2 regions of the Parasutterella secunda genome follow, and region 1 is predicted to be linked to the other one. Evidence: predicted binding sites of a transcription regulator. Region 1 holds the regulator's gene; the other holds the start of a gene.
What was found. Region 1 encodes NrdR, which represses ribonucleotide reductase genes. Its sites were predicted from a motif close to CACNANATNTNGTG; they were not measured.

Region 1 (12,622 bases):
ATCCCTTGGGTAGGCCATTGACCGGGGATGTTGAAATTGAAGAAACGAGAAATGAGCTCTGTTTCACTAAGGCATGGGCCCATAAAATTACTTTTTCGCACCCACCTCAGTCGCACGCACATCAGCGGCTACTTTATCCAACACACCGTTGACATAGCGGAAGCCATCGGAACCGCCAAAAAGCTTAGCCAATTCCACAGCTTCATTAATCACCACACGGTACGGAATCTCAATATGAAATTTCAACTCGTAGGTACCCAACAAAAGAACCGAGCGTTCGACCAGGGACAAGCGTGAAATGTCGCGATCAACGTGCTTGGAGAAAATCGCTTGCAAATCTTCTGCGTGTTCAATGACACCGGCCAACAACTCCGAGAAGTGCTTCTTGTCGCAGCGCTCAAAATCGGCTGCATCAATAGCCGCTCCGGCAATGGGTTCACCGTCGTCACTTAAAACGCTCAAAAGCGTACGTTCAATTGTCACGGCATCCGCACCGCTTACCAACCATTCGTATACGCCTAAAAGAGCGAACTCTCTGGAAAGCGAACGCGCACCGCGGCTTGGGCGATGGGGTTTAACGTCTGTCATTGATTACTCCCCATCTTCCATGTCGTACTCAAATTCTTTACGAAGATTGGCCATCTCAACGGCAACCTGCGCGGCATCCGTGCCCTTTTGTTGCAAGCGGGCTTGAGCTTGCTCATCGTTTTCAGTGGTAAGCACGGCGTTTGCAATCGGGATATCAAAATCCAAACCAACCTGCATGATGCCGGAGGCCGATTCATTGGAAACAATTTCAAAATGGTATGTTTCACCGCGAATCACGGCACCGATCGCAATTAAAGCGTCATACTCTTCCGTTGCGGCCAATTGTTGAAGGGCAAACGGAATTTCAAGAGCGCCCGGCACGCGCATGAGCGTGATGTCTTCCTCAACCACACCCAATCGATCTAATTCTGCCAAACAAGCCTTTAACAGGCCTTCGCCGGCATACCCATTGAATCGAGATTGAACAATGCCGATTTTCAAACCGCGTCCGTCTAAGGAATTCTCAATAATGTCCATGGACATTGTGTTTCTCCGAAGAAATTCTGTTCTTTATGTAAATTGGCATATTGTACCGTGTTTGGGCGCGGACAACACGCCTAAACGGTACAAAAATTAACGAAAAATCAATTCGCTAGAGATTTTTTAACGGTGCATTCCCCGAACGTAAGAGGGTGGGAAATCCACTTTTTCTCCCAACTCCAGCGCAGCCTGCCAACCCCAATGGGGATTAAGCAACATTTGCCGACCAACGTCGACTAAATCCGCCGTTCCTTCCACGAGTACGCTTTCGGCTTGACGCGCGTCTTTAATTAAGCCGCAAGCAATTGTCGGAATCCCGGTTTGCAATCGAACAGCACGAGCAAACGGTAATTGATAGCCATAGGAAACGTTGATCTTTTGACTGCTGTGCAAGCCCCCTGTTGAGACATCAACAAACGCGCAGCCCCTTTCTTTAAGGCTTTCGACAAGCTCGAGGGTTTCTTTCAGATTCCAGCCGCCCTCAATCCAATCTGTAGCGGAAACTCTTACCCCGATTTCGACATTGGGGGCCGCCTTTTTCATCGCATCAAAAACAGCCAACGGCAAACGGGTACGATTTTCAAAACTTCCACCCCACTCATCGGTGCGAAGATTCGAAATCGGTGAGAGGAATTGGTGCAAAAGGTAGCCGTGAGCCATGTGAATTTCAATGGCATCAACTCCTGCGCGCTGAGCACGTTCGGCGGCGTTCGCAAAAGCCTGAATAGTGGCTTCTATGCCACCCGGAAGCATTTCCCTCGGAGTCGGCGCATCACCCCCGGCGCTCACCGCAGACGGAGCAACTGGCTCCCATCCGCCTTCTTCCGCTAAGAGATGGCCGCCTAACCAAGGAGCACGTTCAGAAGCTTTACGTCCCGCGTGACTAATTTGCACAGCAACTTTCGTTGTCGGATCTATCGCTTTCATTGTCTGAACGATTTCTGCAAAATAACCCGCCAACTCATCTGACCAAAGTCCCAAATCTGAACCGGTTATACGACCATCCGGCGTCACGGCCGTGGCTTCTATACAAACAAGTCCCGCACCGGATCCAGCCAATTTGCCATAGTGAACTTTATGCCAAGTTGTAGCCTTTCCATCAATGGCTTGATACTGACACATCGGCGGCACACTGATGCGATTGCGAAGTTGCATCTGACCAATTGTGTAAGGAGAAAACAACTGCGTTTTCATGATTGGATTCCTTTTGTATCAAAAGAGCCCATCATCGTTTTTAAGGCTCATCATTCGTTCCACGTAGCGAGCAATCGTATCGATCTCAAGGTTGACCCAAGACTGAGGTTTTAAGTGCTTTAACGTGGTAACTTCCACGGTGTGCGGAATCAAATTAATGGAGATACGAGTGCCCACCGGCGTATCTTCAACATCATTAATTGTCAAAGAAACTCCATTGACTGTCACCGATCCCTTATAGGCCAAATAGGCAGACAATTTCATGGGGGCACGAACCACTAAATGCCAACTTTCGGCCTTGGGTTCCATCACTTCCACCTGGCCCACACCGTCCACATGACCGGAAACAATATGACCGTCCAATCGATCACCAACACGGAGCGCTTTTTCCAAATTGACTTCGCCCCAGGTATCTAATCCACATGTTTTTGACAAACTTTCTGCGGAGACCTCAATTTGAAATGTATCTCCTTCAATATTAACAACGGTCATGCAAGCGCCATTAACCGCAATCGATTCGCCAATCTCGGTCCCCTTAAGCCAGCCTGCCGGTGTGTCAATCGTCAGGCGAACACCGTCACCTAATTTTTCAGGTTCGCGGACCTTGCCAATTGCTTCAATAATGCCAGTAAACATCGTTTTATTTCCTTTTTCGTAAGATTATTCGAACATCTTCGCCCACTTGGCTCGTCTGAACCGTTGTCCATGTTTCACAATCAGACAACGATTGAAGGGGCGGAAGATCGAAAGCACTTCTGCCCTGTCCTAATATTTTCGGCGCAATGTAGCATAAGAGCTCATCGACTAAACCTAATCGGACCATTTCACCGGTTAAAGTTGCTCCCGCTTCGACATGCACCTCATTGACTTCACGTCGTGCCAGTTCCTTCAAAAGCGCTTGCAGATCAACTCGACCGTTTTCGCCCGAAAGACTCAGAATTTTTGCGCCTTTTTCTCTTAATCGCTGGGATTTTTCGAGATCTTCCTTGGCACAAACAACAAGTGTCTGTCCTTCATCAAAAAAATGATTTTCAGGATTAACTCTCAAATGAGAATCGACGAGAACCTTCAATGGTTGCCTTGATTGAAGCTTTCCATCCACTCTAGCCGTCAACGACGGATTATCAGCCAATACCGTTCCAACACCCGTGAGAATTGCCCCGGCCTCACACCGGTAGCGCCTGCCGTCTTCCCTGGCTTCAGGTCCTGTGATCCACTGACTTTCTCCATTTGTCAGAGCCGTAAATCCATCTAGGCTCATCGCGACTTTCGCGCGCACCCAAGGGCGATTTTCTGTCATTCGTGTCATAAAGCCTGCGTTCATCTGCCAGGCCTCTTTTTGCAGCAATCCGACATCCACGGTGATTCCGGCTTGCCGAAGCATTTCAACACCACGGCCGGCCACAAGCGGATTGGGATCCAAACACGCGACAACGACTCGAGCCACTTGTTCTTTAATTAACCTTAGTGCACAAGGAGGGGTTCTCCCATAATGAGAGCAAGGCTCCAACGTCACGTAAACAGTCGCTCCCTTTACATCATGCCCTTTTGCCGCTGCATCTTTAATCGCTTGAATCTCTGCGTGATCAGAGCCCACCTTTTGAGTGAAGCCCTCGCCTAAAACAGAGCCCTCTCGAACAATGACGCAACCTACGGAAGGATTAGGCGGACTAATCGGACGGGCCTTAGCGGCAAGCGTTAAAGCCTCTCGCATATAGTCTCGATCTGAAGAGAACATCTCTGACTAGACCTCTCGAGCCATATCAGCAAATTTTTGAACGTCTTCAAAATTGCGATAAACGCTGGCAAAGCGAACATAGGCGACTTTATCAAGACCGCGCAGCTCTTCCATCACCAATTCGCCCAAGCGATCGCTTCGGACTTCCCGTTCTCCTAGTGCAAGCATCTTTTGCTCAATACGGTTAATTGCTTCATCCACCCGCTCGCGCGATACCGGACGCTTACGTAACGCGAGCATCATTGAAGCACGAAGCTTCTTTTGGTCATACTCGCAACGTCCGCCTCCACGCTTAATAATGGAAGGCATCGAAAGTTCCACTCTTTCATAGGTGGTAAAGCGTTTTTCACACTTTAAGCAACGACGACGTCTACGAATAGTCGTACCATCCTCACTTGTGCGAGAGTCAATCACTTGGGTTTGCTCATGTTTACAAAAAGGACAATGCATACCCCCATCTCCTTTGTATGACCACTAACGATAAAAACTTTTTAACCACAATATATGGTATTAAAGCATTTAGGTTTGATTGTACTCGTTGCCACACTATCTGTGGAGATTTTTTCGATTAATATGGAGAATTTGTGTTTTTATCGAAGATATTTCAAACGAAATACAATTGAGAGAGAATTTTTTAAATAACTAAATCTTGAGGGGTTATGTAAATAACTAAAATCAATTTCACAAGCACACTGCATGAGAAACCAGCGATCGGCTTACAAAATCTCGCATTTAAAATCAGCACTGCTCAAATACTAAAAAGGGGCAATCCCAAACGTCTTTGAGATCACCCCCACTTCAATCAAGTCGGCCGGAAGGTAGTAGAAAACCAGCGTTAACTTAGATTAGAAGACTTCTCAGATTAGAAGTTGTGAACGATACCGGCAACGACTTCTGTCGCCTTAGCTTCGACATCACGGTCTTCGCTCTCACCGCTAACCTTGGTATAACCAGCAGCCGTATAAACATTTGTACGCTTGCTCAACGGATATTGGTAACCGACGCCAAATTAGATCGTATCATTGGCGCCTGTTGGCTATGGCTAGCTGGCAGCATCCCACAAGCAACTGATCGACTTGGAGGTGGGTAGTCATTTTGAACCAGCAAATCAATGGGTTGTCTTCAGCTGTGACCTTTCACCAAAATTCACTGCTGGCCAAATCAAAAATGTGCATAGCCTGTTTTAATGGCCCTGTTTCCAATAAATACAGGGCTGCCAAAATGTTGCCTCAAAAGTAGGCCCTACCTGCGTTTTCTAATTAAAAACAAGCTCCATTTGCGGTATGTTTTTTGGAGGGGCTTGCTTTGGGATTCTGAAATCCGGGCGATCTATCCATACATCCAGTTTTTTATGAGTTAACAGATTTAATCTGACAAACTTCAGTAATCTGGAGAAACTCCAGTGATAACGGGCGATGCGTCGTAATATCTCAATTAATAACGTCGCCACGGCTGCTGTCCAGATCTGGTTCATCACGGCGTTTTCCGTGGTTCCAATGAAACTCTTTATCTTTAAGTTCTGTTTGAGTTTTTTGAAAAACAGCTCAATCTGCCAGCGCTTACGATACAAATCCGCAATCTGCTCGACCTTCAAGTCAAAATCATTACTCAAAAATTCAAACCATCGATCATTGTCCGAATCGTACCATTGCACCAGTCGGAATCGCGTGTCTCCACAAACTTTTTTGGCCTGCTCTTGGGTAAAACGAAAGCCATAATCCCCATATGATTGGGTTTCTTCAATGACATCGTCCTTTAGTTTCGTCGTCTTGGCATTGTCTTTAATGCGGGTAACAAACTTGGTTCCACGTTGGGTCAGCCACATAAATAGGGCGTAGTCGTTGTAGCCTCGATCCATGACTACGGTGATTTCTTTTGCACCAATAGCTTCAATCGCCCCTTTAGCCGCCTTAACATCGGCTCTTTTCCCATGGGTCATGTCCATGACAACCGGCAGTTGAATATCTTCATCCAACACGGTGTGCAACCTGAAACCGCCCTTGGCGCGGCGATAATAAGCCCATTGAAATCGAGATAAACACACAGAAATAGTCGTGGAATCCAATGCATAGACCGGTCGTTTGAAGTCTTGATCTAAATGCCCTCTAAATAGGTTGCCGTAAGTTTGCAGCAAACGAAAATACAGTCGCTTGGTCATTTCATAGGGACGATGTTCATTGGCGTAGGCCAAAGTTGTACGGCCCATGGCTTTGGCTGAGAGATGTTGAAGCTTGCCGACAGCAGAAATGAGTCCATCTTCAATCTCTCTGAGCGAATCACAACCAGCCAGATGGCAGAACAATAAGGAAACGATTTGATCCCACAGAGTAAATTTACGTGCGTTACACCTGGGACTGAGGCGTTTATCTTCTTCAAGAATCCAATCTTGGGGTAAATACTTCAGGATTTGAGCGAAGAAGCTGATGGGAGCATTTTGGTTGGCAGATTCGTTAAAATGAATATCCATGGCGGTTTCTTAGGTTTTTTGTGTGGTAACTAAAAATCTACAAAGAAAACCGCCATTTTTCTGTCCGTTATTTCCCTACTGTAGGCGAACAGATCTTGACTGTACTTTTAAAGGCCGATTTGGACACTACTGTTAAATTTTAGTAATAACGTTGACAGGATAGATTTAGCCGATGGTGCTGGAGCAATTAATTTAATTGATAGCACTGTGCAATTTGAATTGGGTACAGAAAATAGTCTTAAGGTAGCTTCTTTAAGTACTGATGCAAATTCTAAAGCGAGCTTCAAACTTAGTCGCATGGGTACTGAGCAAGAAAAAGTACTCGATGTCACTGCGGTGACGGGCGATGGCGATGTCAACGTCGGTTACACGGGCAACGTTAGTGATGAGTTGGCTGGTGGAGCTGATGAAGTTGATTTGTTCAGTGGCGTAAACCTGGGTGATCAAACGCTTGAACAAGTCAGCGTTGATGAAGGTATTTATGGAGACGGTGCCGTTTATACTCAAAATGCTGACGGAAGTGTTGTTAAAACAACGACCTCTACGAACTCTTTGTTGACATCTGCTCATGATTTAGCTATGGCGAATGCCTACATGTGGCGCTCCGAATTAACATCCTTGTCCGACCGCATGGGTACTTTGCGCACATTGCCCGAAACAGCTGGCGTTTGGGCTCGCTATACGGGCGGCAGTTTCGACGGTGATGATTTCACGCACGATTACAATACGATTGAAATCGGTGCTGATATAAGTGTTGGCAAGAATTTCTTGATCGGCATGAGCTTTGACTACACGCAAGGCGAAAGTGATCTCGCGGCCGGTAGTGCCGATAGCGATAACTACAGTGTGGGTTTCTATGGTAGCTATTTTAACGATAACGGTTGCTTCTTGGATGCAATGTTTAAGATCGGTAGCGTTGATGCCGATTACAAACTGAATAATGGTTTCGCAGAAGAGGGTGATTACACATTAACCGGTGTGATCTTCGGTATTGAAACCGGTCATCGCTGGACAGTGAATAATTGGTTCATTGAGCCACAACTGCAATTGACTTACAGTAACTTGGCCTCCGACAGTTATCGTACTAACTTGCGTGAAGTAAGCTTTGACACGATGGAAAGCTTGATTGCGCGAGTTGGTGTGATGAGCGGGTTAACGTTTGCTCAAGATAAGGGCTCTGCCTACGCTAAGGTATCATACAATCATGACTTCTTGGGTGATGTAGAAGACGACTTCACTACAGACGGAGTTACTCGTACGTTTAAGGACGAACTTGATGATAACTGGGGCGAAGCCTCTTTGGGTATGAACTACCGGGTCAATGATAGTGTCAACACTTTTGTTGACCTTGGTTGCACCTTCGGTGGAGACATTGACCAGGATTGGCGTGTGAACCTCGGTGCACGTTACATGTTCTAAATTAAATGTAAGCAAAAACTTCCGCTCAAATTCATGAGACGGATGTCTTAAACACAAGTTCGGGCAGGTCAAATGACTTGCCCGAGTATTTTAAAGATTAGAACAGATAACCCAAACGAGCTTGAGCATACCAAGTATTCTTCACGTCACCCGCAAAGTCTTTTGAGACTTGTACTTGAAGATTGACGTGATCTTGGATTTGCATATTGGCTGTTAAGCCGATATTTAACCAAGCGTGCCGATCTCCCCACGTGACATCAGTCGTGTTTGTGCCATCGGTGTAGTTGGCGTCTTGACCGTCTGTGAATTGATAGAAAACGTTTGTCGCCAGATATACCTCACCGGCAGTCTTAGCGGTGCTCCATTCTTTGCCGGCACGAACACCGGCGCGAGCCGTTAGCACGTTGGCAGAATCGATGTCTGCCCAAAGGTCTCGGTTGGTTTTGTAGCTTTCAGATTTGATATGCGTGTATTGAAGCTGTAATTGTGGCTCTAAGAAAACGTTTTGGTCATCGGTATAGCGGTAGCCATACTCACCGGATAGGGCAAAATAGTTTTGCTCAAAGTCACCGCTTGTCGACAATGTACCGATTTGATTAACGGCATTAAATTCCGTATCTAATTGTCCGATACGTCCGACAACGTCTATGTAATGAGAACCGAGCAACCACGTGTTGTACAGCATTACTTCATATCCGTCGGATTCCCCCGTACCTGTCACATCAACTAAGTTAACATCGGAGTTATTCAAAGAAACAGCAATGCCAGCGGATTGATCGTTGTTATGCAGCAATTGTGCCCCAATCGTAAGTGTGTCATAGTCTCGGCGGTATTGATTGTCGATGCCACCGTGGCCATAACGGTATCGAACCCAAAGTCCGTTGTTGGCACGACTTTGACCGTCAACTCGATCATGGTAACTATCCATTTGTGTGATGGTATCGTAGGCTGCGTAGCCGATGCCTGTCATCGCTAAACTGGCGGCGGAAGAGGAACGAATAATGCGGGTAATGATCCAGTTGGTGTAGGTATTATCAAAGGCAAGAGCGTTTTCGCCGTCATCAACGACACGATCTTCATATTGCGCATTGTTTGGATCGGCAGGATCATAAGTTTCTGATGCAATCTCAAGCTCATAATCGTAAAGCGACTCACCATAAAAGTTTTGCTTATCTGCGAAAGTTACGCCGGAGTCTGTTTTAACGGTGGCAAAACGCAACGTGTTATCAGGGGTAATGTCTGTGAGTTTTTCTAAATTGTAGGGTTCAATATAGTGCATGCCAGGCTTTGATGAGCCTTCGATAAAAATCATGTCACTATTAGCGACATTTTCTGCATCAAGGTCAAGACGGAAAATGCCACCTGAACCCTTAAGGTCACCGATTCGAACGTAATTGTGTTCAACATTGTAATGTTCGGCTTGTCCGCTGATTAAATCGGTCAGGCCGGTTTGATCTAAAAGCCAATCGACATGTGCATCAAAAAGGTTGATGACTCCACCGTTTTGTAGGGTGATTGACGAAATGCGTTTGACAATTGTATTGGCAAAATAGCTATCCGTTGTGCGGTCGGCATCAAAACCGAAATAGATCCATTGAGCGCCGTCTTCAAAGGTGAGGTTTAATTGATCTTTGTTCTGGGGCAGATCTTGATAAGAAATCGTTTGACCGTTTAGAGTAACATCAGCATTTTGCCAAGATAGCTCATCACCGAACCAATAAGATTCATCACCGCTGAAGGTAATCGTCACTGCCGAAGCATTATTACTACTTGATTGTGAACCTAGGAAATCGATGGAACCAACTAACTGGTTGCGTGTTGAGTGAACCGTTACAATACCACCGTCTTTGGCGGAAATTAGATCAGGCTTAGAAGAAATCGCCCAAAGGCGGGTCGTAGTATCTTTACCTTTGGTACCAAGGATTATTTCCCCATCGTTACGAGCATAAAGTGCATTTCCTCCGATTTCTTCTATCTCTATATTTGGCCCATGTGCTAAAACCAGGTCTACATTGCCTTGAAGGTGGATTAAATTTCCCTCATTGCGTGAGTAAAGAATGTAATTGCCTTGGTCCCAGCCAGACACTAGAGTATTTGCTGATACATGAATATTGGTGTTGCCAGTAACGATCACTTGGTTTGGATTATTCGCATTGCTAATATCGAACGCAAATGAATTCTGTTCAACTAATGCATTTCTTATATTGACGTTAATATAGTCTAAATTTGCAGAGTTGTTGATAATGGGGTTTGTGCGGAACGAATATAACTCATCAGTATCGATATTGATAAATGAGTCTCCATAAGCATATCCATGCGAAAAGGTCAGCATTACGCAACTGATAGCTCGATATAAGACTATTTTATTGATTTTAATTTGAGAGTTGTGTGCGGGGGGGGGCAGCTGTCTCATTTGAGTTCCTAACGAATAAATTAATAAATATGATTTATCAGTAGTGTCCAAATCAAACTTTAAAAATGCAGTCAAACTCTGTTCGTCTCCGGTAGGGAAATAACGGACAGAAAAATGGCGGTTTTCTTTGTAGATTTTAAGTTTCCAGACCAAAAATCAAAAAAACCGATATGAACGCTTATTGTAACGAATCTGCCAACCAAAATGCACCGATCAGCTTTTTTGCTCAGCTATTAAAGTATCTTCCCCGGGACTGGATACTTTAGGAAGATAAACGGATCAGTCCCAAATGTAATGCCCGCAAATTTTCATTATGGGATCAGCTCGTTTCTTTACTGTTCTGCCACTTAGCCGGCTGTGATTCACTAAGAGAAATTGAAGACGGATTGATTTCAGCCGTCGGCAAACTTCAACACTTATCAGCCAAAGCCATGGGGCGAACTACTCTGGCTTATGCCAACGAACACCGCGGCTATGAGAGCGCTCAGAAACTGTATTTTCGCTTGTTGCAAACTTATAGAAACCTCTTTAACGGTCATCTCGATCAAGACTATTTGCGTCCGGTCTATGCGTTGGATTCCACAACGATTTCGGTCTGCTTAACTCGGTTTAAGTGGGCGCATTACCATCGAGCCAAAGGTGGCTTTAAGTTACACACGGTTCTGGATGAGGACATCCAACTGCCGGTTGTTATGAACATGACTCATGGAAAAAGGGCCGATGTTAAAGAAGCCAAAGCTGTCATTGAAGCCCTCGGAAACAAGGATATTACGGTTGTCATGGACAGAGGTTATAACGATTATGCCCTTTTTATGTGGCTAACCCGTCGAGGCACCAAGTTTGTCACTCGAATCAAAGAAAATGCTAAAACTACTCGATTAAAAGATGATGTCATTGAAGAAACGCAAACCTATGGGGATTATGGGTTTCGTTTTACTCAGGAACAAGCGCAAAAAGTTTGTGGAGACACTCGTTTCAGACTGGTGCAATGGTACGACTCGGATAATGAGCGTTGGTTTGAATTTTTAAGTAATGATTTTGATTTAACGGCTCAACAGATAGCTGATTTGTATCGTAAACGTTGGGAAATTGAGCTGTTTTTCAAAAAACTCAAACAGAATTTAAAGATCAAAAGTTTTATTGGAACCTCTAAAAATGCGGTGATGAACCAAATATGGACAGCAGCCGTAGCTACCTTGTTAATCGAGATATTACGGCGTATTGCACGGTATCACTGGAGTTTCTCCCGATTATTGAAATTTGTGGAATTAAATCTTTTAACGTACAAAAAATTAAATGTCTGGGTTAATCGACCGGATTTCCGAGTTCAGAAGCAATCTCCGCCCAAAAATCTGCGACAAATGGAGCTGGATTTGGATTGAAAAGTCTCGGGAGGGCCTACTTTTAAGCAGCGCTTCGGGAAGCCTCATGTTTATTGAGGTGAGACCTCCTAAATTAGCCTATGCACATTTTCGATTTGGACAGAAGTGATGATTTATAAAGAACATTTTCCAATATTCGTTAAGCTTTTGCAAAAATTAGGTTGTACAGAACAATTGCATATGTTGTAAATTGATGCAATATCATTTTGAGGCTTCAATAGCCTCAAGAACAGCAGAAAAATTCACTGCTGGCCATCTATGGAACCCGACCGTTTGTCAAGGGTAAGAGGAAAAAATTTTCCCATTTAACAACAGCCAGTGGCTGTAGCTAACTAGTTGTTTTCTGAACGTGGTGGATGCAACCGTGTCAAGCCAACGTGGAATACCGAGCTCAGGTAACTGAGCGAGGATATGCCGCGAAAGGGCTTGCACACGCTCTTTTAAGAAATATCATCCACTAGGGGCAAGACTGAAAAGCGGCGCTTTGAGGTCTTGGCCTTAGTGACTTACATTTTCTCATTGTTAAAGCAGTCATTGAACTTGGTTACGTTAATGAAAGAGTCTGTTTCTAGCAATCTATCCGGGCTGTTTCAGAATTCCTAACGGATTTCATTTGCCCACTATGAACTTTCAGAAAAGGACTTCCAATGCCCAATAAAATGGATTGTCTGCAAGACAATGGACAGCAACGGGCTGTGTGGAAGCGCCTCTGGCTTTCTCATAACGTATTGTTCTTGATTGCTCCTCTGTTTAATCTTTACACTTTTATTGCACTGCGAGCAACACCGGCTCGGGCATAATCAAAACCCGTTCCATATTTCATCACCGGATAGGCGATTCTCAATAGTTTTGCCGCCAGTTGAATGATAAATTTTTGGTACGGCATGATTAAAAACTTCTTATCCATCCAACGTTTGAGCTTCCAGTTTGGTAAATTCCCG
Region 2 (12,622 bases), on a different contig from region 1:
GTTGGTTTTGATAGGGCGTCTTCCCATGCCTGGTCTCGGTTTCGGTAAAGAATGGTGCCCGGGGCCAGTTGAGGATGTTTTTTCAATATGGGACGCTCGCGCAAAGTCAGACGCCAACGGCCGGGTTCCACTTCTTCTGCACGATTAATGGCAAAACCCATGAGTGTTTTTTCTCGTGTGAGATAAGTTAGCCCATCGGCGTTGTGCAGCGCTTCAGAAGAACGAACTTCAATGACTTCGGCTGTTACTTTAAGAATTTTCCCGATTCTTTCACCGGCGTTTTTCGGTGTTTCGAAAACGGCCATGTCATGATGGCGTCCGCGCGTGAAATAATCAGTAAATCCGCGATTAAAGGATTTTTGAGGGGCGGGTGTGAAATCAATGAGACTTCTTCCGTCACTTGATCGGTGTAAATCGGCTCTTTTCTCAAGAATCTTATCGATCATTTGTCGATAATGAGCCGTGATATTTTTGACATAAGCCGCATCTTTTAAACGGCCTTCAATCTTGAAACTTCTGACACCGGCGTCAATTAAAGCTTCCAAGTTTTCGGTCTGATTATTGTCTTTTAAAGACAGCACATGGCGCTCGTGAATGAGCTCTTGCCCATCTTCGGTGTAAACACTGTAGGGAAGTCGGCACAGCTGTGCGCAGGCACCGCGGTTGGCGCTTCGGCCGGTCGCGGCAAAACTCGCATAGCATTGGCCGGAATAGCTGACGCAAAGCGCGCCGTGAATGAAAAATTCAATCCGAGCGGATTGAAGCGCTTCATAACTTTCGCGGATTTGCTCAAGACTCATTTCGCGGGCTAAGACCACTTGAGAAAATCCGACGCTTTCGAGAAATCGTGCTTTAGCGGCTGTGCGGACATCACATTGTGTGGAAGCATGCAATTGAATCGGGGGAAGGTCGCTATCCAAAATCCCCATATCTTGAACAATAAGGGCATCGACTCCGTTTTCGTATGCAAGCCACGCCAGGCGAACCGCGTCTTTGAGTTCCTCATCGTTAACGATGGTGTTAAGTGTCATGTAGACGCGGGCGTTAAAGCGATGGGCGAAGTCAGTGAGTCTTTTAATATCGGCAAACGCGTTGGCCGCTTCGACTCGGGCACCAAAACCGGGACCGCCGATATAGACGGCATCGGCTCCGTGCAAAATGGCTTCAATACCGACATCAGCATTTTTTGCCGGCGCTAAGAGTTCGAGAGCTTGTGATTCTTTCACTGCTTTTGATCCTGTGCAGTCACATCAATTGTGTCGGAAGGCTCTGAGGTGCCTTCAGTCGTGTCAGTCATTTTGCCCGGTTCTTGGACAGGCCATGGGGCGCAGGCTTTGATGGCTAATTTTTTTGCCAAAGTGCTGTCGCCGCGTTTTTTCGCAATATCAGCCGGACTGATCCCTTGGTCATTGCATAGCGTTTTATCAGCGCCGGCTTTAAGCAATACATCAACGGTCGGTGTGGCAATCACGCGGGCAGCCATATATAAGGGCGTGACACCGCGCTCGGTGCGGGCATTAACCTCGGCTCCCTTGTCAATAAGAAAGCGAGTCATTTGAGTTTGTCCGGTGCTTGCCGCGTAATGAAGCGCCGTCCATCCGTAGTTGGCATTAACAGGGGCTCCCATGTCAATGAGTTTTTGAGCTAAAGCCTCATCGCCTTTAATTGAAGCAAGCATCAAAGGGGTTTCGCCTCGCAGAGTCGGCACTTTGACATTAATTTTGAAGCTTCTTAAAAGCACCTGGTTGACACTGACTTTGGCGTCCATGCGAATGGCAAAAACTAAAGGAGTGTCGCCATTGGGAAGATAAAAATTCGGGTCGTAAGCCAATTCCCTGAGCATGTAGGCTACTTTCGGAGCATCGTCTTTGGCGATAGCTTCTTGAAGTTGTTGCGCAAGGGGAACGCCCGGCGTGACCGATTGGGCTAGACAAACTAGGCTTTGAGCACAAAGGGCAAGGGTAAGGCTGAGTTTAAGCATGTTTAAATCCGGAAAAAACGATTGGCATTTTGCATCGTAAGAGCCGCAACATCCTCGATGTTCTTTCCTCTCAGTTGGGCGAGAAATTGAGCGACATGAGGGACAAATGACGGTTCATTGCGCTTGCCTCGAAGGGGAACAGGTGCCAAATAGGGACTGTCGGTTTCGATGAAAATCCGGTCATCTGGCGCTTTGCGGGCTACTTCCTGAATATCTTGAGCGGAACGGAAAGTCACGATGCCGGAAAACGAAAGGTAGCCGCCTAAATCCAAAGCCTTTTTAGCAAAATCCCAATCACCGCAGAAGCAATGCAGGACAAAACCACAATTTTGAGCCCCATTGGCTTTAAGAATATCAAGCGTGTCGAAAGCGGCTTCACGTGAGTGGATGATAAGCGGTTTATTGGCCAGATTAGCCGCACGAATGTGCGTGGCAAAACGGTTGCGTTGCCAATCAAGCGGTTCCTGGCAGTAGTGATAGTCTAGTCCCGTTTCTCCGACGGCAACCATTTTCGGATCTTGCACTCGCAGGACAATCTCCTCTTCGGTGAGATCGGGCAATGCTTCGTCTTGCGGACTGACGGCAAAGGCGGCATAGAGACCATCGTTTTCTCGAGCCAGTGTGAGTACCGGGGCGATTTCGGCCTCTTCCGTGGCAACGACCACGGCTTTTGTTACTTGGGCCGATTTCATTCGTTCGAGCACCTCAGCTTGGTCATTAGCAAACTGAGGCATGTGAATGTGGCAATGAGTATCGAAAAACATGGACTAATAAATATTTCAAGGGGCCTGCGTGGCCCCTTTAGATGTTAATGAAAGCCCTTAGCGCTTGCGCGGGGAGTCGTACAACTCCTCGATTTCTTTAGCGAAGCGCTCAGCGATTTGCCGACGGCGAAGCTTCATGGTCGGCGTCAGCAGTCCGTCCTCAGCCGTCCAGTGCTCACGCATAATGTAGACATTTCTGGGGACGCAGTACTGCGGGAAATGTCTGGCCGCCATGCGCACGCGTTTGACGACTTTGGCTCGTAAATCGCGGCAAAGGTTAAGCGCGGGGCTATCCGGCGTGATGCCCACTTCTTCGCACAAAAGCTTAAAGAGCATGTCGTTGACGACAACCAGAGCCGTAATGTAGGGACGACCTTCTCCGACCACCATCACTTGTTCAAAGAGGTGATCTTCCTGAATGGCAAATTCCACATCAACGGGACTGATTTTTTCACCGGTACTGGTGACGATAATTTCTTTGATACGGCCCTTAATTCGTACTCGGCCGCCATCGCTTAAATCCACTTGGTCACCGGTTCTCAGCCATCCGTCCTCGGTGAAAGAGGCAGCGGTTTCCTTAGGCAGATTCCAGTAGCCCTTCATCATGCTGGGGCCATAGACCTGAAGTTCCTCATTGTCTCCGGCTCTGACTTGACAACGGGCAAGCGGCAGACCGACTGTGGCCGGGTGGTTGCCCGTGATGCCGTTCATGGAGATGATGGGGCTGTATTCGGTTAAACCGTAAGCCTGGCGGATGTTAAGACCGAGAGCGCAGAAGAATTTGGCAACCATCCCGTTTAAGGCAGCGCCACCACTGATGATGTATTTAAAGCGCGGACCGAAAAGTGCACGCATGGGAGCAGCCACGCGATCAAAATAAAGGGCTTTGATGATGGAGTCCATGGCGGGCAAGCCGTCATCTTCAAGCGGTAAATCGTTTGCCCGGCAGAAATCACGCCAGCCAGCCGCAACCACACGGTCAGCCATCAATTGAGCCGAAGCTCCTTGTCTGGCGTACTGAGCTTGAATTTTGGCGTAGAACTGTTCAAGAATTCTCGGCACCGAACACATGATGGTCGGGTGAATATCTTTGAAGTCTTCGGCAAGCTGCATCGGACCGCGGCTAAAGACCAGTGTGGCGCCGTGGGCGACACAGTTGTAATAGGTGGCTGTACGTTCAAACGTATGAGAAAGCGGCAAATAGGATAAGAAGAGATCTTCATCGCTTAAAGGCATCTGTTTGGCCGTATCCTGAACGTTGGAAACGACGGCGCGATGCGTGAGCATAACGCCTTTGGGACGGCCGGTTGTGCCAGACGTGTAGACAATAGCGGCCAAATCCTCTTCGGTCGGGCCGGCGGGCAATTGGCTTACATCGAAAGTCTCTCCCGCTTTGAGCCACTTGTTGACACCGCAGTAATGAACGGTCTTACTTTCGCCTTCTTCCTCTTCGGTTGTAAAAACAACTTGCTCGAGCGTCGGCACCGGTGTGTCGGAATTGAAAATGGCGTTCCAACGGGCTTTTGTGGTGGTCACTAAGAAGCGGCAGCCGCTGTCACTCATAATGTAGGCGGCCGATTCCGGCGTGTCAATAGCGTGAAGGGGAACGGGAACCAGGGCGTTAGCGAGAGCGGCTTGGTCAAAAGTGAGTGCGTCCAGTGAATTGATTAAAAGCATGGCGACGCGATCGCCGCGCTTTAACCCCATGGTGGCAAAGGCTTTGCGCCAACGCATGACACGTTCGCCGAATTCTTTCCACGTCACACTTGTCCACTTTTCGTGCTCGTAGTCGTAATAACGGTACCCTTCTTTTTCTGGTTTAGTCGCGAGGGTGTGCGCGAGCATTTCGGGCAAGGTTTTGAAATCATCAATGTATGTATGACCGACCATTTTGGCGCTTCTTCGGAAAGTTTTACTAAACAGATTATTGTACATAAAGATTTTGCGAAAAATACTTCGTTTTTTATGTGATTTTATCGATGAAATAGGGCAAAAAAAGGCAGGTGGTGCCTGCCTTTTCTGGATGCTTCGATTGCTGATTAGCCGGCGTGAGTTTCGTAGAGCTTATTGATATCGTCCTGGAAACGCGCTTTGATAATTCGACGTTTTAATTTGAGTGTCGGCGTCAGCATGCCGTTTTCAATGCTCCAAGGCGTAAGCGTCAAGATCAAAGCGCGGGGAACACCGTATTGCGGGAAGCCCCGGGTGAGTTTTTTCACCTTGCGCAAAAGCGTTTGGTGAACAACCTTTGCGTTCAGTGACTTCGGATCATTGGGATCTAAATTGAGCTCTTTAGCTAATTCTTTCCAGCGCTCCAATTCAAGCACTGCCACAAGACTGATATACGGTAGGCCTTCACCAACGGCCATGACTTGAGCAAACATCGGATCACTTTCAATCGCCATTTCCAGATCGGCCGGTGGAATCTTTTCACCGGTACTCGTCACGATGATTTCTTTAATACGGCCTTTGATGCGGACATGACCTGAAGGAAGAATGTCAGCTTGGTCTCCGGTTTTAAGCCAACCGTCTTCCGTGAAAATGTCTGCCGTAGCATCGGGTCGATTCCAATAGCCCTTCATCACGCATGGGCCTTTCACCTGCAGCTCATCATTGTCGCCGAGTCTAAGTTGCATATTCGGCAACGGCATACCGACCGTGGAGGGGTCGTTTTGGTGTTCTTTATTGACGGCCAGAATCGGACTGGTCTCTGTCATGCCGTAACCTTGGAAGATCTGGATGCCCAAACCGATAAAGGTTCGAGCCACGGTTTGATTTAAGGCGGCGCCACCCGAAATAAACGCGTGAGGCTTGATCCCGCCAAAGACTTCACGAAGCGAGGTGCCGACCTTTTCATCCAACCAGTCTGCCATTAAGCCGTCAAGACATTCGCGCCAGGTATGTTCAACAGGCAAACCGTTTTCTTTACAAAAACGACGCCAGCCGACTTCAACAGCCCAATTAAAAACGTATCGCGTCAGTGCACCTTTTTTTGCGAGTTTGTCATTTAATTTAGCGTACACGCGTTCGTAGATACGCGGGACAGACATGAGGATCGTCGGTCGAACATAGTGCAAATCGTCAATGATCTGAAGAATGTTGCGGTTAAAGTAGATCTGATTGCCCATTCCCATGGCTAGGTAATAGGTGGTCGTACGTTCAAAAGTGTGCGACAGAGGCAGGAACGAAAACCACTTATCGTCCGGATTCGGGCGGATATTGCCCATAACGCCTTTGGCGTTTTCCAGGATATTTTCATGAGTGAGCATGACGCCCTTGGGACGGCCGGTTGTGCCTGAGGTGTAGACAAGGGCGGCTAAGTCCTGGGGATCAATGTCAATATCGGTGATCGTGACATTTTCACTGGCTTCTAACCACTCGGCCAGCGTGCAGACGTTAATGCCGGCGTTATTGACACGGTCATCTTCGGGAATTGAGTCATCCGTAATGATGACGGCTTTTAAGTTTGCCAGGGTATCGGCTTGACGGATGCCCTTCCACTTGAGGTACTTGGCTGTAACCAATACTCTGGCTTCGCTGTCATTGAGAATGAAGGCGCTTGACCCCGGGGTGTCAACAGCGTGAAGGGGAACGGGGACTAAACCGCAGGCAAGTGCAGCTTGGTCAAAGCAAATGGCATCGATGCAATTGGGTAAAAGCATGGCCACCCGTGACCCTTTTTCCAAATTGAATTTGCAAAAAGCTTTTCGCCAGCGTTGGACTCTTTCATAAAGCTCCCGGTATGTCAGCGTTTTCCAAGACTTTTCGGTGGCAACGTACTGGGTGAGAGCAGGCAGATCATCGTGACGACCCAAATGATGAGTGAGCACTTCGGGTAAAACACGGATCTTCAGAAAATCTTCATAGCGAGATTGTGTGGTTTCCATGGCGCTTGCTATAGCAGATATCAATGACAATAACTCGCTAAGAATACTGGTATTTGCCCTTAATGTTAAGAGAATCATCCGAACGGATTACTCTCAAGGAATGGTTAGTGATTCCTGTAAAAGCGGAAAAAACGATTAAATCAGTATTGAAAATTAGGTGAAAAACCCTAAAAAATCCGAAAATTTTATAAGAAAAACAATAAGATGTTATTGCAATGGCGCCTTTTTAAGATAGAATTAAGAACAGATTTTCCAAGCATGTAAGCTCCTCAATTGTAAGAGCGAATTCAAGGCCTGGTCAGCAATGAATCACTCTCTTACCATGCTTAGCAATGGATGGGTTATCGAAGTCGGGCAACGAATTTCGGTAACCCATTTCATTTTTGGAAATCAAGGACTACTTTGCGATATCGCTCAATTTCTTAGCAGGCATTCCGTCTTGATAGTTTCCGGAAAATTGCACCTCGATTTTCTTACCTAAGAGTAAGCCATTAAGTTCGGTCTTGTCTGAGTCCATCGTGCTGAATGAATAAATCTTAGAATCCGCTGTTTCGATCGTAACGGTGTTCATGGGAGGCATCGACAACTTCTCCCTTAACAGAATGTGACGGCCCCATCAAAGAACAAGCGGATAGCAAACCGGCGGCAGCGACAGTCAAAATTATTTTTTCATTTTCAAAATCCCCTTTTGGTTATTTAAAGCGCAACTTAACAGGTCCGAAGAGTGCAGGCAAACCTTTTTGCCTAATTTTCCTTGCTAAAACAATAAGTTTGTCCATTTTTAAACAATTCATTGTTTGTTTTTATTGCGCGAACACAACATGTTGTATTCAAGGGAAAACCCTATATTTTTAAAATTTATCCCATTGTTCTGTAAATCAAGCGTTTTTCAAAACTGTGGATAAGTCACTTATCTAAATGTAGTGCGTGCCTAAAAAGTGCTTAATAAATAGGCAGAAAAATCACAGTACTTCTTTAAAGTTAATCATGCAATCGCTCAGTTGTTGGGAGCGATATTCGTTTTTTGGAGTACCTCTGATGTTTGAGAAGAAGTTATCGCACTTGATCAAGCGTGATGGCAGCGTCAAGGATTTTGATGCAAATAAGATTGTTGCCGCCATCGCCAAAGCAGGAAAAGCGACCGGTGAATTTGACGAGTCTCGTGCCGCCCGAATCACCGAAGAGCGCGTATTGCCGAGCCTGGTTGCTCTCAATTTAGTCACGCCTCATATTGAGCAAGTGCAGGACGCTGTGGAGCGCGCCCTTTTTGAGGAAGGTTTTTTCAAAACGCTTCGCGCCTATATTGTCTATCGTGAACAACGTCAGAAGGCCCGTGATGCCAGACAGAGTTGGGTGAATGTTGAATCTTCTATCAATGAGTACCTTCAGCAGCTTGACTGGCGCGTTAACGCCAACGCCAATCAGGGCTACTCCTTGGGCGGTTTGATCTTGAATGTTTCCGGTAAAGTGGTGGCCAACTATTGGCTCAACTACATCTATCCGGCTGAAATCGGCCGTGCTCACCGTGAAGCTGATTTCCACATTCATGACTTGGATATGCTCTCGGGCTACTGCGCCGGTTGGTCATTGCGTACTCTTTTAACGGAAGGGCTCAATGGGGTACCGGGTAAAGTTGAAGCGGGCGCCCCGAAACATCTTTCATCGGCTACGGGTCAGATTGTCAATTTCTTGGGCACAATGCAAAACGAATGGGCCGGTGCTCAAGCGTTCTCCTCATTTGATACGTATTTGGCACCTTTTATCAAGAAAGACAACGTGCCCTATGAGGAAGTCCTTCAAAGCATCCAGGAGCTTATCTATAACCTCAATGTTCCTTCCCGTTGGGGTACGCAGACCCCCTTTACCAATCTCACTTTCGACTGGACGTGCCCCGAAGATCTAAAGGACCAGCACCCGATTATCGGCGGTGAAGAAATGCCCTTTACCTATGGCGACTGCAAGCGCGAAATGGACATGATTAATCGCGCCTACATTGAAGTGATGACCAAGGGTGATGCCAAGGGTCGTGTTTTCACGTTCCCAATTCCGACCTATAACATCACGCCTGACTTTGATTGGGACAGCGAAAACGCAGACAGATTGTTTGCAATGACCGCCAAATACGGTTTGCCTTATTTCCAGAATTTCATTAATTCGGAATTAAAGCCCAATATGATCCGTTCGATGTGCTGCCGTCTGCAGTTGGACCTGCGTGAACTTCTCAAGCGCGGCAACGGTCTTTTCGGTTCCGCAGAACAGACGGGCTCGCTCGGTGTCGTCACCATCAACTGCGCTCGTTTAGGCTATCTCTTTAAGGGCAATGAACAGGGTCTTTTTGATCGCTTAGATCACCTCTTGGATTTGGCCAAGACGAGTCTTGAGATCAAGCGCAAGGTTATTCAACGCCATATTGATCAGGGACTTTTCCCGTACACGAAACGCTACCTCGGTACGCTTCGTAACCACTTCTCCACGATCGGTGTCAATGGTATTAACGAATGCATCCGCAATTTCACAAATGACGCCAATGACATCACCGATGATTGGGGTCATGCTTTTGCCTTAAAGCTTTTGGATCATGTTCGTGCCCGTATGGTTGAATTCCAGGAAGAAACCGGTCACATGTATAACCTTGAAGCTACACCGGCCGAAGGCACGACATACCGTTTTGCCAAAGAAGATAGAAAGCGTTTCCCGGATATTATTCAGGCCGGTACCGAATCCAATCCCTACTACACCAATAGCTCTCAGCTGCCGGTGGGCTTTACCGATGATCCGTTCTTGGCGCTTGAAATGCAAGACGACTTGCAGCGCAAGTACACGGGTGGCACGGTGCTTCACCTTTACATGGCCGATGCCATCAGCTCATCAAAGGCATGCAAAGAATTGGTGCGCAGAGCCCTTTCGAGATTCCGTCTGCCGTATCTGACGGTGACGCCGACCTTCTCGATTTGCCCCAAACACGGCTATATCTCCGGTCGTCATGATTTCTGTCCGATCTGCGACGCTGAATTAATTCGTGCCAAAAAGGCACAGGCGGCTTGCCAAAAGGCTGATTGCTAATTATTGAGAGAAAGAAAATGGATAAAAAAGACGAAAAAATCGAATTAAAAGACAGTGAACGCCAACCCTGTGAAGTTTGGACCCGTGTGATGGGCTACCATCGACCGGTTTCATCTTTTAACACCGGTAAAAAGGGGGAATTTTACGAACGCAAGTGCTTTGTAGAAAGTAAGTGTGGTTTGTCTAAATAACCTCTAAATCTGAAAGGCGCCGTGAAGACTTTCTTTTCGGCGCCGTTTTGTCTTCGTGTTGTTGTAAGGATTGCCGTTTATGCCTGAGGAAACTTCACGCTTGAGTGCTGAACACTTAAAGATCGCAGCCATTACCCCTTACACAAGTATCGACTACCCGGGGTATTTTTCAGCCGTGGCCTTCATTCAAGGCTGCCCCTGGCGCTGCCGCTATTGTCACAATCCGCACATGCAACCACGGGAATTTCCGCCTCAATACCTGCATAGCAGTTGGGAAGAATTGATCGCTTTACTCAAACGACGTCAGGGTCTTTTAGACGCGGTGGTTTTTTCGGGCGGTGAGCCGACGCTTGATCCCGCTTTGGCCGATGCCATGTCCAGAGTCAAAGAAATGGGCTTTAAGATCGGACTGCATACCTCGGGCTGCTATCCGGAACACGTCAAAAAGGTGATCGGCTTAGTGGATTGGGTGGGGCTTGATGTAAAGGCGGCGCTCTCAGAAGAAGTTGCATACCGTTGGATCACGGGACTGGAAAAGTCCAATCCCGCTCAAAATGTTTCGGAGTCCTTGGCTATTATCCAGGCGGCTCAAGTGAGTTATGAGTGTCGGACAACAGCCCATCCGGTCTATTTACCCGATGCGAAGATTTTAAGTCTTGCCCGTGAACTTAAAGAGCGGGGAGTGGAGACATTCGCACTGCAGGTTTATCGCAAGCCAAAGGAATTGGATCTTCCCTTTGACAACGTTGGGCACGAGTATCCGGAACCTGAAACACTGGATGCGTTAAAGGCGATGTTCACTCATTTCGAGCTGCGTCGGGAATAGCTCACAACGTTAGACACCGTCCGCAGCCGGCCCAATCCACATCATCAAAAGCCCGGGCCATGGCTGCGGCCGCTTTAAAACCCGTGCAGTGGTTGGGGCGCCAATGTTTTACTGAGAATTCCTTTAACGCTTCAATCCATATGGGAAGTTCTTCATCTTTGGCGGCGCTCAGGTGCGTTCCTCCTAAAACAGTATCAAATTCCTTAACCCCAAAAGTTTTCTGTGCATACCGCAAAATGTTGGGTAATCCGGCGTGTGCGCACCCCAGTACAACACTTGTTCCGTTTTTCCCTTTGACCAAAAGCGACAGGTCATCGGCGAAAGTATCCGGGATGATTTCGCCGTTTTCTGCTTCTTCCCACATATTTTTCGAATTCACAAAGCGGCGGTCGCGCTCATCTTGAGGAACAGTGAACGCAATCACTTCATCGGTTACTTGAGCCCATCCGTCAATAGGATCAGTCAAAATGGAACGGAAAAGCGGTCCGCCTCCGCCATTTCGTTTTTGATCGGCATCGGCCCAACGTTGAATGGACATGAAACGCGCTCCCCAGCGCTTGGCGGTGGGCGCGAGCAGTATGGCGTCCACTAAGCCTCCCGTGTGATCAAAATGCGCATGAGAAAAGACAATATGCTCGATGGCTTTAGGGTTTATTTGAAGCGCTTTGAGGTTGTGCGTGAAAGCGTGACCTTCGGAGCCGGTGTCCAGAAGAAGACGAGTTTTGTCGCTTTCCAGATAAAGCGAATAGCCCCATTCAGCTCTTAAAAGGCGGTTTGTACAAAAATTTTCAACGACAACAGTCACTTGCATAACCAAAATCCCCAAAAACAGTGTTATTGGTGCTAATATAGCGCCGCTTTGGCAATCTATGAAGAAAAATTTCGCTAACTCTTTAAAAAGTCAGCGAAAAAGGTGTTCTTTTGGCTTGCAAAAGCCATGATTGTTGATTACAATCACGCTTTTTCTGTCCTTGCCACACCGGAAATAGACGCTCCGGGTGGCTTTTCCCGTAAGGAGACAATTCCAATGCGTCATTATGAAATTTGCTTTATTGTGCACCCGGATCAAAGCGAGCAAGTTCCCGCTATGATCGAACGCTACAAAGCTCTCGTCGCTGAACAAGGCGGCAAGATGCATCGTGTGGAAGACTGGGGTCGTCGTCCCTTGGCCTATCCGATTCAAAAGTTGGTCAAGGCTCACTATGTTCTCATGAACGTTGAATGCACGCATGAAACGCTCGCTGAGATCGAAAACGGCTTCCGCTTCAACGACGCCGTGTTGCGTCACTTAACGATCAAGATGAAGAAGGCTGAAACGGCTCCTTCTCCGATGATGAAGATCGTCGAACGAGAAGAACAAAAGAAGGCCGCTAGCGAAGCTGCTCAGGCTCAAGCCCAAGCTGCTCAAGCTCAAGAAGCTGCCGCCGCTTAATTAATTTTTTATCCCTGTCGGAAACAATAAAGAGATACGCCGGTGAACACGATCAGATTAACGGGCGAGTTCACACAAAAAGCCCAGATGCGGTACACACCCGCGGGGTTGGCGGTTTTAGAAGTGGTGTTTCACCACATGAGTGTGGTTAAAGAGGCCGGAAGTGATCGGAAATTGGTTTTCGATTTTGCCGGCAAGGCCTGCGGCGATATCGCCTTGGCGCTCGATAAAGAACCGTTGGGATCGGTTTTTGAGATCTCCGGTTTTTTAGCTCCCCGCTCACAGCGTTCCCGACAAATGATCGTTCATATTACGCAATACTCACAAGGAGTTTAAAAATGGCTTTTGGTGCAAAGGGCAAGGGTAAGCCGCGCCGTGGCAACCAACAAAACGCGCTCTTTAAGCGCAAGAAGTTCTGCCGCTTCACGGCTGAACACGTCGAAATGATCGACTACAAGGATGTGGAAACGCTCCGTGA

Region 2: a site for NrdR is predicted at 7,448-7,461, ahead of NW199_RS00910 (ribonucleoside triphosphate reductase). Genes of this name have one in related genera too.

Annotation. Positions count from the first base shown of each region.
Region 1 covers NZ_JANRHP010000002.1:38,485-51,106, reverse strand. The annotation lists gene thiL (thiamine-phosphate kinase) at 1-83, opposite strand, end outside; gene nusB (transcription antitermination factor NusB) at 88-588, opposite strand; gene ribH (6,7-dimethyl-8-ribityllumazine synthase) at 592-1,071, opposite strand; gene NW199_RS02095 (NADH:flavin oxidoreductase/NADH oxidase) at 1,192-2,262, opposite strand; gene NW199_RS02090 (riboflavin synthase) at 2,281-2,898, opposite strand; gene ribD (bifunctional diaminohydroxyphosphoribosylaminopyrimidine deaminase/5-amino-6-(5-phosphoribosylamino)uracil reductase RibD) at 2,903-4,000, opposite strand; gene nrdR (transcriptional regulator NrdR) at 4,007-4,450, opposite strand; gene NW199_RS02075 (hypothetical protein) at 4,863-4,985, opposite strand; gene NW199_RS02070 (IS4 family transposase) at 5,256-6,467, opposite strand; gene NW199_RS02065 (autotransporter outer membrane beta-barrel domain-containing protein) at 6,675-7,886, shown strand; gene NW199_RS02060 (autotransporter outer membrane beta-barrel domain-containing protein) at 7,984-9,972, opposite strand; gene NW199_RS02055 (IS4 family transposase) at 10,578-11,681, shown strand; gene NW199_RS02050 (DUF4372 domain-containing protein) at 12,439-12,622, opposite strand, start outside.
Region 2 covers NZ_JANRHP010000001.1:195,375-207,996, reverse strand. The annotation lists gene NW199_RS00940 (peptidase U32 family protein) at 1-1,226, opposite strand, end outside; gene NW199_RS00935 (ankyrin repeat domain-containing protein) at 1,223-1,981, opposite strand; gene NW199_RS00930 (TatD family hydrolase) at 1,984-2,745, opposite strand; gene NW199_RS00925 (AMP-dependent synthetase/ligase) at 2,803-4,635, opposite strand; gene NW199_RS00920 (AMP-dependent synthetase/ligase) at 4,785-6,632, opposite strand; gene NW199_RS00915 (hypothetical protein) at 7,030-7,212, opposite strand; gene NW199_RS00910 (ribonucleoside triphosphate reductase) at 7,671-9,695, shown strand; gene nrdD (anaerobic ribonucleoside-triphosphate reductase) at 9,713-9,886, shown strand; gene NW199_RS00900 (anaerobic ribonucleoside-triphosphate reductase activating protein) at 9,966-10,712, shown strand; gene NW199_RS00895 (MBL fold metallo-hydrolase) at 10,714-11,523, opposite strand; gene rpsF (30S ribosomal protein S6) at 11,740-12,144, shown strand; gene NW199_RS00885 (primosomal replication protein N) at 12,187-12,480, shown strand; gene rpsR (30S ribosomal protein S18) at 12,483-12,622, shown strand, end outside.